Regions from separate parts of the Microbispora cellulosiformans genome, predicted to be linked through region 1. Evidence: predicted binding sites of a transcription regulator. Region 1 holds the regulator's gene; the other holds the start of a gene.

Region 1 (4,412 bases):
CCTTCCGTTCTTCCCGACGGCGATCCCGTCCCCGCGAGCGGCGCGCTGCCGCCCGGAGCCCTCGACGGGCTCGGCTCCCGTCCGTTCGGCTTCTACGTGCACGTGCCGTTCTGCGCGACGCGCTGCGGCTACTGCGACTTCAACACCTACACGGCCGCCGAGCTGGGCCCGGGCGCCGCGCAGCGCGACTACGCCGCCACCGCGATCGAGGAGGTGCGGCTGGCCCGGCGGGTGCTCGGGGACACCGCGCCGCCGGTCGAGACCGTCTTCTTCGGCGGTGGCACGCCGACGCTGCTGCCCGCCGCCGACCTCGTACGGATCCTGGACGCCGTCGCCGAGGAGTTCGGCCTGCGGCCGGGCGCCGAGGTGACGACCGAGGCCAACCCCGAGTCCGTCGACCCGACCTATCTGAAGGAACTGCGGGAGGGCGGCTTCACCCGCATGAGCTTCGGCATGCAGAGCGCGGGCGAGCACGTCCTCGCCGTCCTCGACCGGCGGCACACGCCCGGCCGCCCCGCCGAGGCCGTACGGGAGGCCCGCGCGGCCGGGTTCGAGCACGTCAACCTCGACCTGATCTACGGCACGCCGGGGGAGAGCGACGACGACTGGCGGGCCTCGCTGGAGGCCGCCCTGGCGGCCGGGCCCGACCACGTCTCGGCGTACTCCCTGATCGTGGAGGACGGCACCCGGCTCGCCGCCCGCATCCGGCGCGGCGAGCTGCCGATGCCCGAGGACGACGTGGCGGCCGACCGCTACCTCATCGCCGAGGAGGCCCTGACGGCCGCGGGCCTGAGCTGGTACGAGATCTCCAACTGGGCGGCGGGAGACGAGGCCCGCTGCCGCCACAACCTGCTCTACTGGACCGGCGGCGACTGGTGGGGGGTCGGCCCGGGGGCGCACAGCCACGTCGGCGGCACCCGCTGGTGGAACGTCAAGCACCCCGTGGCGTACGCCGCCCGCCTGGCTGAGGGGGCCTCGCCGGCGCACGCCCGCGAGGTGCTGACGGCGGAGGACCGGGCCGTCGAGCGCGTCATGCTGGAGCTGCGCCTCGCATCGGGCTTCCCGCTCGCCGACCTCGCCCCCGAGGCGCGTACGGCCTGCGCGCGGGCGCTGGGGAGCGGCCTGCTGGAGACCGAGGCGTTCAAGGCGGGCCGGGCCGTGCTCACGCTGCGCGGCCGGCTCCTCGCCGACGCGGTCGTACGCGACCTGACCCCCTAATCCGCCTGATCCGGGGCTGTCACGAAGTCGATGAGTTCCTCCACGCGGCCGAGCAGTTCGGGCTCCAGGTCCGCGAAGGTCGTGACGCGGCCGAGGATGTGCCGCCACGCCTCCTGGGGGTCCATCCGCCAGCCCAGGGCGGCGATCACGCCCTCCTTCCACGGCACGCCGCGCGGCACGTCCGGCCACGCCGGGATGCCGAGCGCCCGAGGCTTGACCGCCTGCCAGATGTCCACGAAGGGGTGCCCGACGACGAGCACGTCCGCGCCGGAGACCCGGGCGGCGATGCGGCTCTCCTTGGAGCCGGGCACCAGGTGGTCCACGAGCACGCCCAGCCGCCTGCCCGGCTCCGGGCCGAACTCCTCCACGATCGCGGGCAGATCGTCGACGCCCTCCAGGAACTCGACGACGACCCCCTCCACACGCAGGTCGTGGCCCCAGATCTTCTCGACCAGCGCGGCGTCGTGGACGCCCTCGACGTAGATGCGGCTCTCCTTGGCGACCTGGGCGCGCAGCCCCTCGACCGCGATCGACCCGGAGGCGCTCCGCAGCGGGCCGGACGGCCGCGCCTGGGGGCGGACCAGCGTCACCGGCCTGCCGTCGAGGAGGAACCCGGCGGGGGTCAGCGGGAACACCCGGCGCCGCCCGAAGCGGTCCTCCAGCGTCACGGCCTCCTTGTCGCAGTCCACCACCGCGCCGCAGAAGCGGCCCTCGGCGTCCTCGACCACGAGGTCGGGCTCGGCCGGGATCTCGGGGATCTGCCCCCGCCGTGGTCGCCGCCAGTCTCCGGAAAGCACGTCCCGCCCGTACATGCGGGGAACGCTAGCAAATCCCGGGCCGCCGGCTCGCCCGATGCGCCCGCAATCAAGTCGCGTTGCCCCTGATCGTCTCCTCGTTATCGCACGCCGAGCGGTCGTAGCCGTACACTTGGCACTCGGGAACACAGAGTGCCAGAGTCGGTGTTTCCAGGCACAGGGAGGTGACACATTGCTCGACGACCGCAAGCTCGCCGTCCTGCGCGCCATCGTCGAGGACTACGTGTCCACCAACGAGCCGGTGGGGTCCAAGGCCCTGGCGGACAGGCACAACCTCGGCGTCTCCCCGGCGACCATCCGCAACGACATGGCGGCGCTGGAGGAGCAGGGCTACATCACGCAGCCGCACACCAGCGCCGGACGGGTCCCGACCGACAAGGGATACCGCCTGTTCGTCGACCGGCTGTCGCAGATCAAGCCGTTGTCCGGGGCGGAGCGCAGGGCCATCGAGACGTTCCTCGCCGGGGCGGTCGACCTCGACGAGATCGTCATGCGCACGGTGCGGCTGCTCGCGCAGCTCACCCGGCAGGTGGCCGTCGTGCAGTATCCCTCTCTCACCCGGTCGTCGGTCCGCCACGTGGAGATCGTCCCGCTGGCGGAGCGCCGGGTCATGCTGGTGCTGATCACGAACACCGGGCGGGTGGAGCAGCGGGTGGTCGATCTGCCCGAGGCGCTCGCCGAGGACCGGATCGCGAACCTGCGCTCCGTGCTGAACGGCTGCCTCGACGGGTGCTGGCTCTCGCAGGTGCCCGAGACCGTGGCCGGCATTCCCGAACGGCTGCCGCCGGAGGAGAGACCGGTGGTGGCGACCATCATGTCCGTGCTCCTTGAGACGCTCGTCGAGCGGCACGAGGAGAAGATCGTCTTCGGTGGCACGGCCAATCTGGCGGGCGCCGACTTCAGCGTGGGCCTGCGCGACGTGCTCGAGGCTCTGGAGGAGCAGGTCGTGCTCATGCGCCTGCTGGGCGAGACCGGCGGGCTGTCCGAACTCACCGTCAGAATCGGATCCGAGAACCCCTACAGCGGGCTGCGCGGCACCTCTATCGTGGCCGCCGGATACGGTTCGGGCGACAAGGAACTGGCCCGGCTGGGAGTGCTGGGCCCGACACGAATGGACTATCCGGTGACGATGGGTGCGGTGCGCGCTGTGGCGCGGTACGTCGGCCAGATCCTGGCGGGGTCATAAGTGTCCAACGACTACTACGCGACCCTTGGCGTCCGGCGCGACGCCAGCCAGGAAGAGATCAAGAAGGCGTATCGCCGTCTCGCCCGTGAGCTGCATCCGGACGTCAACCCCGACCCGGAGACCCAGGAGCGGTTCAAGGAGATCAACCAGGCGTACGAGGTGCTGTCCGACGCGGGCAAGCGCCGCATGTACGACATGGGCGCCGATCCGTTCGCGAGTGGCGGCGGGCCGGCCGGTGCGGGCGGCTTCGGCGCGGGCTTCCCGTTCAGCGACATCATGGACGCCTTCTTCGGCTCGGCCGGCGCCGCGCGGGGCCCCCGCTCACGCGCCCGCCGGGGCCGCAACGCCACCATCCGGGTCGAACTGGACCTCGCGGAGTCCGCCTTCGGCACCACACGCGAGATCGTGGTCGACACGGCCGTGGTCTGCGACGTCTGCCAGGGCTCCGGGGCGGCGTCCGGCACCCACCCCGACACCTGCGACATGTGTCACGGGCGGGGCGAGGTCTCGCAGGTCACCCGCTCGTTCCTGGGCCAGGTCATGACGTCCCGCCCCTGCCCGCAGTGCGGGGGGTACGGCAGCGTCATCCGGCACCCCTGCATGGAGTGCTCGGGCGAGGGACGGGTCAGGACCCGGCGCACGATCAAGGTGCGGATCCCGGCCGGCGTCGAGGACGGCACGCACATCCAGCTCGCGGGCGAGGGCGAGGTCGGGCCGGGCGGAGGCCCTCCGGGCGACCTGTTCCTGGAGATCGCCGAGCGGCCGCACCAGATCTTCGAACGCCGCGGCGACGATCTCCACTGCACCGTCCAGATCCCGATGACCGCCGCCGCGCTCGGCACCGTGCTGTCGATCGACACCCTCGACGGCGCGGAGGCCATCGACGTGCGGCCCGGCACCCAGGCCGGTCAGGTCATCCCCCTGTACGGCAAGGGCATCCAGCGGCTCAACGAGACCGGCCGGGGCGACCTGCTGATCCACGTGAACGTCGAGACGCCGACCAAGCTCGACCCGCAGCAGGAGGAACTGCTCAAGGAGCTGTCGAAGCTACGCGGGGAGGAGCGGCCGCCCGGCAAGTTCTCTCCCGGCCAGCAGGGCTTCTTCTCGCGCCTGCGGGACGCCTTCAACGGCCGCTGACGCCGGATGAGCGAGCGGAGCGAGCGAGTCGGTGGGCACAGTGCGTTTCGCGCATG
Region 2 (4,412 bases), on a different contig from region 1:
CGCTCGGCTTCCGCGTGCCCCGCGAGATCCTCGACTTCGCCGCGCGGCTGCTGCCCTCCGTCGCGCCCGATCTCGCCCCGCCCCGCTCCCTGCGTCCCGGCGCCGGATCGCTGTCCGTACGGCATGTGCCCGACGTCGCCGCGGCCCTTCCGGAGGCCCTGCGGCGGACGCTCGACCGCGAGGGCTCGATCGGTGTTATCGCGGCGGACGCCGCCGTACCGGCCCTCTCGGCCGCCCTGGACACCGCAGGCGTGCCGCACGCGGTGCTCGGCCCCGACGCGACGGGCGACGACCGGGTGCTGCTGGTGCCGGCCACACTCGCCAAGGGACTGGAGTACGACCACGTGATCGTGACCGAGCCCGCCGGCATCGTGGCCGCCGAGGACCGGGGGCTCGCCCGCCTCTACGTCGTCCTCACCCGGGCCGTGACGTCCCTGACCATCCTGCACGCCCACGATCTTCCCGAGGAGTTGATATGAGATGAGCGAGGTCATCCTGCGGTACGGCGGTCTCGACGACGTCGAGGCCGTGCTGCGGTTCTGGCTGGAGTCCGCGGAGAACACCGACCGGCACGACGACGCCGCCAAGGTGACGGCGCTGGTCGAGCGTGACCCCGAGGCGCTGATCATCGCCGAGATCGACGGCCGCGTGGTCGGCACGCTGATCGCGGGCTGGGACGGCTGGCGGGCGAGCCTCTACCGGCTCGCCGTCGACCCGGCGGAGCGGCGCAAGGGCATCGGATCACAGCTGATCCGGGCCGCCGAGGAGCGGTTCCGGAAGTACGGCGCGTTCCGGGTCGACGCGATGGTCCTCAACGACAACGCCCTGGCGCACCACGCCTGGTCGGCGGCGGGATACACGATGCAGACCGACTGCGCCCGCTGGGTCAGGCGCCTCAGCTGAGCCGCGGGGATCGACGTCAGGCGGTGACGGCGGAGCCCGGCCGCCCGTGGGACCCGAGGCGCGCGGGGAAACGGGGGCGCACAAGGAAAAGGGCGGCTCCCCCGAGGGGGAACCGCCCTTCCTGGTGAAGCGGGAGAGCAGGACTCAGAAGTCCATGTCGCCGCCGCCGGGCATGGCGGGGGCCTTCTCCTTCTCGGGCTTCTCGGCGATGACGGCCTCGGTCGTGAGGAACAGGGCCGCGATGGACGCCGCGTTCTGCAGCGCCGAGCGGGTGACCTTGGCCGGGTCGATGATGCCCGACTCGAACATGTTGACGTACTCGCCGGTCGCGGCGTTGAGGCCCTCGCCCGCGGGCAGGTTGCGGACCTTCTCCACCACGACGCCGCCCTCGAGGCCGGCGTTGACGGCGATCTGCTTCAGCGGCTCCTCGAGCGCCTTGCGGACGATCGCCGCGCCGGTCGCCTCGTCGCCGTTGACCTCCAGCTTGTCGAACGCGTTGGCGCCGGCCTGCAGCAGGGCCACGCCACCGCCGGGGACGATGCCCTCCTCGACCGCGGCCTTGGCGTTGCGGACGGCGTCCTCGATGCGGTGCTTGCGCTCCTTGAGCTCGACCTCGGTCGCCGCGCCGGCCTTGATGACGGCGACGCCGCCGGCCAGCTTGGCGAGACGCTCCTGGAGCTTCTCGCGGTCGTAGTCGGAGTCGGTGCGGTCGATCTCGGCGCGGATCTCGTTCACGCGGCCGGAGATCTGCTCCGCGTCACCGGCGCCGTCGACGATCGTGGTCTCGTCCTTGGTGACGACGATCTTGCGGGCGCGGCCGAGCAGGTCGAGGGTGGCGTTCTCGAGCTTGAGACCGACCTCCTCGGAGATGACCTGGCCGCCGGTCAGGATCGCGATGTCCTGGAGCATGGCCTTGCGGCGGTCGCCGAAGCCGGGGGCCTTGACGGCCACGGACTTGAACAGCCCGCGAATCTTGTTGACCACCAGGGTCGCCAGGGCCTCGCCCTCGACGTCCTCCGCGAGGAGGACCAGCGGCTTGCCGGACTGCACGACCTTGTCGAGCAGCGGGAGCAGGTCCTTGTTCGCCGAGATCTTCTGGTTGGCGATGAGGATGTAGGCGTCCTCGAAGACCGCCTCCATGCGCTCGGGGTCGGTCACGAAGTAGCCGGACACGTAACCCTTGTCGAAGCGCATGCCCTCGGTGAGCTCCAGCTCCAGACCGAAGGTGTTGCTCTCCTCGACGGTGATGACGCCTTCCTTGCCCACCTTGTCCATCGCCTCGGCGATGAGCGCGCCGATCTCCGGGTCGGCGGCGGAGATGGAGGCGGTGGAGGCGATCTGCTCCTTGGTCTCCACGTCCTTGGCGAGCTTCGACAGCTCCTCGCTGACGCGCTCGACGGCGGCCTCGATGCCCTTCTTCAGGGACATCGGGTTGGCGCCGGCGGCGACGTTGCGCAGGCCCTCGCGGACCAGCGCCTGGGCGAGCACGGTGGCCGTCGTCGTGCCGTCACCGGCGACGTCGTCGGTCTTCTTCGCGACTTCCTTGACCAGCTCGGCGCCGATCTTCTCCCACGGGTCCTCGAGCTCGATCTCCTTGGCGATGGAGACACCGTCGTTGGTGATCGTGGGGGCGCCCCACTTCTTCTCCAGCACGACGTTGCGGCCCTTGGGGCCGAGGGTCACCTTCACGGCGTCGGCGAGCTGGTTCATACCGCGCTCGAGACCGCGCCGGGCGTCCTCGTCAAACGCGATCATCTTGGCTGCCATTAGGCTAGACCTCCCAGTAGCAGGGTGTCTTCAACGGACCGAGCCGACGCCCGCGACGGCGTGGACCCGCTATCCCTGCGCGAGCCCCATCGCCCCGATCCCGGTTGTTGTCACTCTCGACCTCAGAGTGCCAAACAAGTATTTAGCACTCTACCCCCGAGAGTGCAAGCGGAAGCCACTCTGACCAGCTTGGACGAGGTTCCCGAACACCCTTACGAGGACAAACGAGGACCGACGGGCACGGACGAGCCGAAGGCCCGGTCCGCGGATCGCGGACCGGGCCTCCAATGGTCGCTTGACGGGATCAGGCGACGGCCCGTACGGCCTCCGCCTGCGGGCCCTTCTGCCCCTGCGTGATGTCGAACTCAACCCGCTGACCCTGCTCGAGGGCCTTGTAGCCGTCCATCATGATTGCCGAGTAATGGACGAACACATCCTTCCCACCGTCTACCGCGATGAAGCCGTAGCCCTTGTCCGCGTTAAACCATTTGACGGTGCCCTGCGCCACTTCCGACTCCTCTTGCTGGGCTGGGGACCACACCCAAGAAGCCCCCGGTTTCGTCGATCGTCTTCGACCATACCCGTGTCAAGGCGTAGAACAACAGAGTCAATCCGCAAACTACTACGTCGCGTTCGCTCAAAGCGGTACAGACGATTATTCACTTTTCTACCGAAAGGTTGAGCGCTTCACCTTTCGCCGCCGCGACGCCCCACTTCCCCGGTGAAAGAAGCGCATGTCAGGTGCACGGCGGCGGTGCCGCGGCTCAGCCCCCGGCGACGGCGGGGATGACCGAAATCTGTACCCCGTCCGGCGTGGCGGTGTCCAGCCCATCGGCGAAACGGACGTCCTCTTCTCCGACATAGACGTTGACAAAACGCCGAATCTTGCCCGTCTCATCCAGGATTCGACCTCCGATGCCCGGATAGTCCGCATCCAGCTTCTGCAGGACCTCGCGGAGCGTTCCCCCCTCCCCGCTTACCTCCGCGACGCCGTTGGTGTACGTCCGCAGAATCGTCGGAATCCGCACGGAAACGCTCATTGCTCACTCGCTTTCGTTGCTGCCGATGGGCCTGTGATAACGCTTTCAGTTGGCGAATGCCGCACGGAAGGCGTCGAGGGAGGGACGGATGACCGCGGACGGGCGAGCCTGCGCGGCCACCGCGTCAAGTGTCTTGAGACCGTCGCCGGTGTTCAGCACGACGGTTTCGGCCTCGGGGTCGAGGCGCCCCTCGCGCACGAGCTTGCGCAGCACGCCGACCGTGACGCCGCCCGCGGTCTCGGCGAAGATGCCCTCGGTCCTGGCCAGCAGGCGGATCGCCTCGACCACCTCGCCGTCGTTCACGTCCTCCACCGCACCGCCCGTGCGCCGGGCGATGTCGAGCACGTACGGGCCGTCCGCCGGGTTGCCGATGGCCAGCGACTTGGCGATGGTGTCGGGCTTGACCGGCTGCACCACGTCCTGCCCGGCCTTGAAGGCGCGGGAGACCGGCGAGCAGCCCTCGGCCTGCGCGCCGAAGATCCGGTACGGCCGCTCCTCGACCAGGCCGAGCTTGATCAGCTCGCGGAAGCCCTTGTCGATCTTCGTGAGCTGCGAGCCGGAGGCCACCGGCACGACGATCTGCTCGGGCAGCCGCCAGCCGAGCTGTTCGGCGATCTCGTACGCCAGCGTCTTGGAACCCTCGGCGTAGTAGGGCCGGAGGTTGACGTTGACGAATCCCCACTTCTCGCCCAGCTCGTCGCC

What was found. The regulator HrcA, encoded in region 1, represses chaperone genes, less so after heat shock. The targets are predictions, from matches to a motif close to TTGGCACTCTCNNNNNGAGAGTGCCAA.
Region 2: the regulator HrcA is predicted to act here: its motif matches at 2,778-2,804, upstream of groL (chaperonin GroEL).

What each region holds. Positions count from the first base shown of each region.
Region 1 covers NZ_VYTZ01000010.1:216,612-221,023, forward strand. Annotated here, with positions in the region: gene hemW (radical SAM family heme chaperone HemW) at 1-1,218, shown strand, start outside; gene F5972_RS26735 (DUF3097 domain-containing protein) at 1,215-2,030, opposite strand; gene hrcA (heat-inducible transcriptional repressor HrcA) at 2,206-3,219, shown strand; gene dnaJ (molecular chaperone DnaJ) at 3,220-4,356, shown strand.
Region 2 covers NZ_VYTZ01000016.1:22,852-27,263, reverse strand. Annotated here, with positions in the region: gene F5972_RS31255 (HelD family protein) at 1-479, shown strand, start outside; gene F5972_RS31250 (GNAT family N-acetyltransferase) at 481-903, shown strand; gene groL (chaperonin GroEL) at 1,048-2,670, opposite strand; gene F5972_RS31240 (cold-shock protein) at 2,975-3,178, opposite strand; gene F5972_RS31235 (MoaD/ThiS family protein) at 3,435-3,710, opposite strand; gene thrC (threonine synthase) at 3,756-4,412, opposite strand, start outside.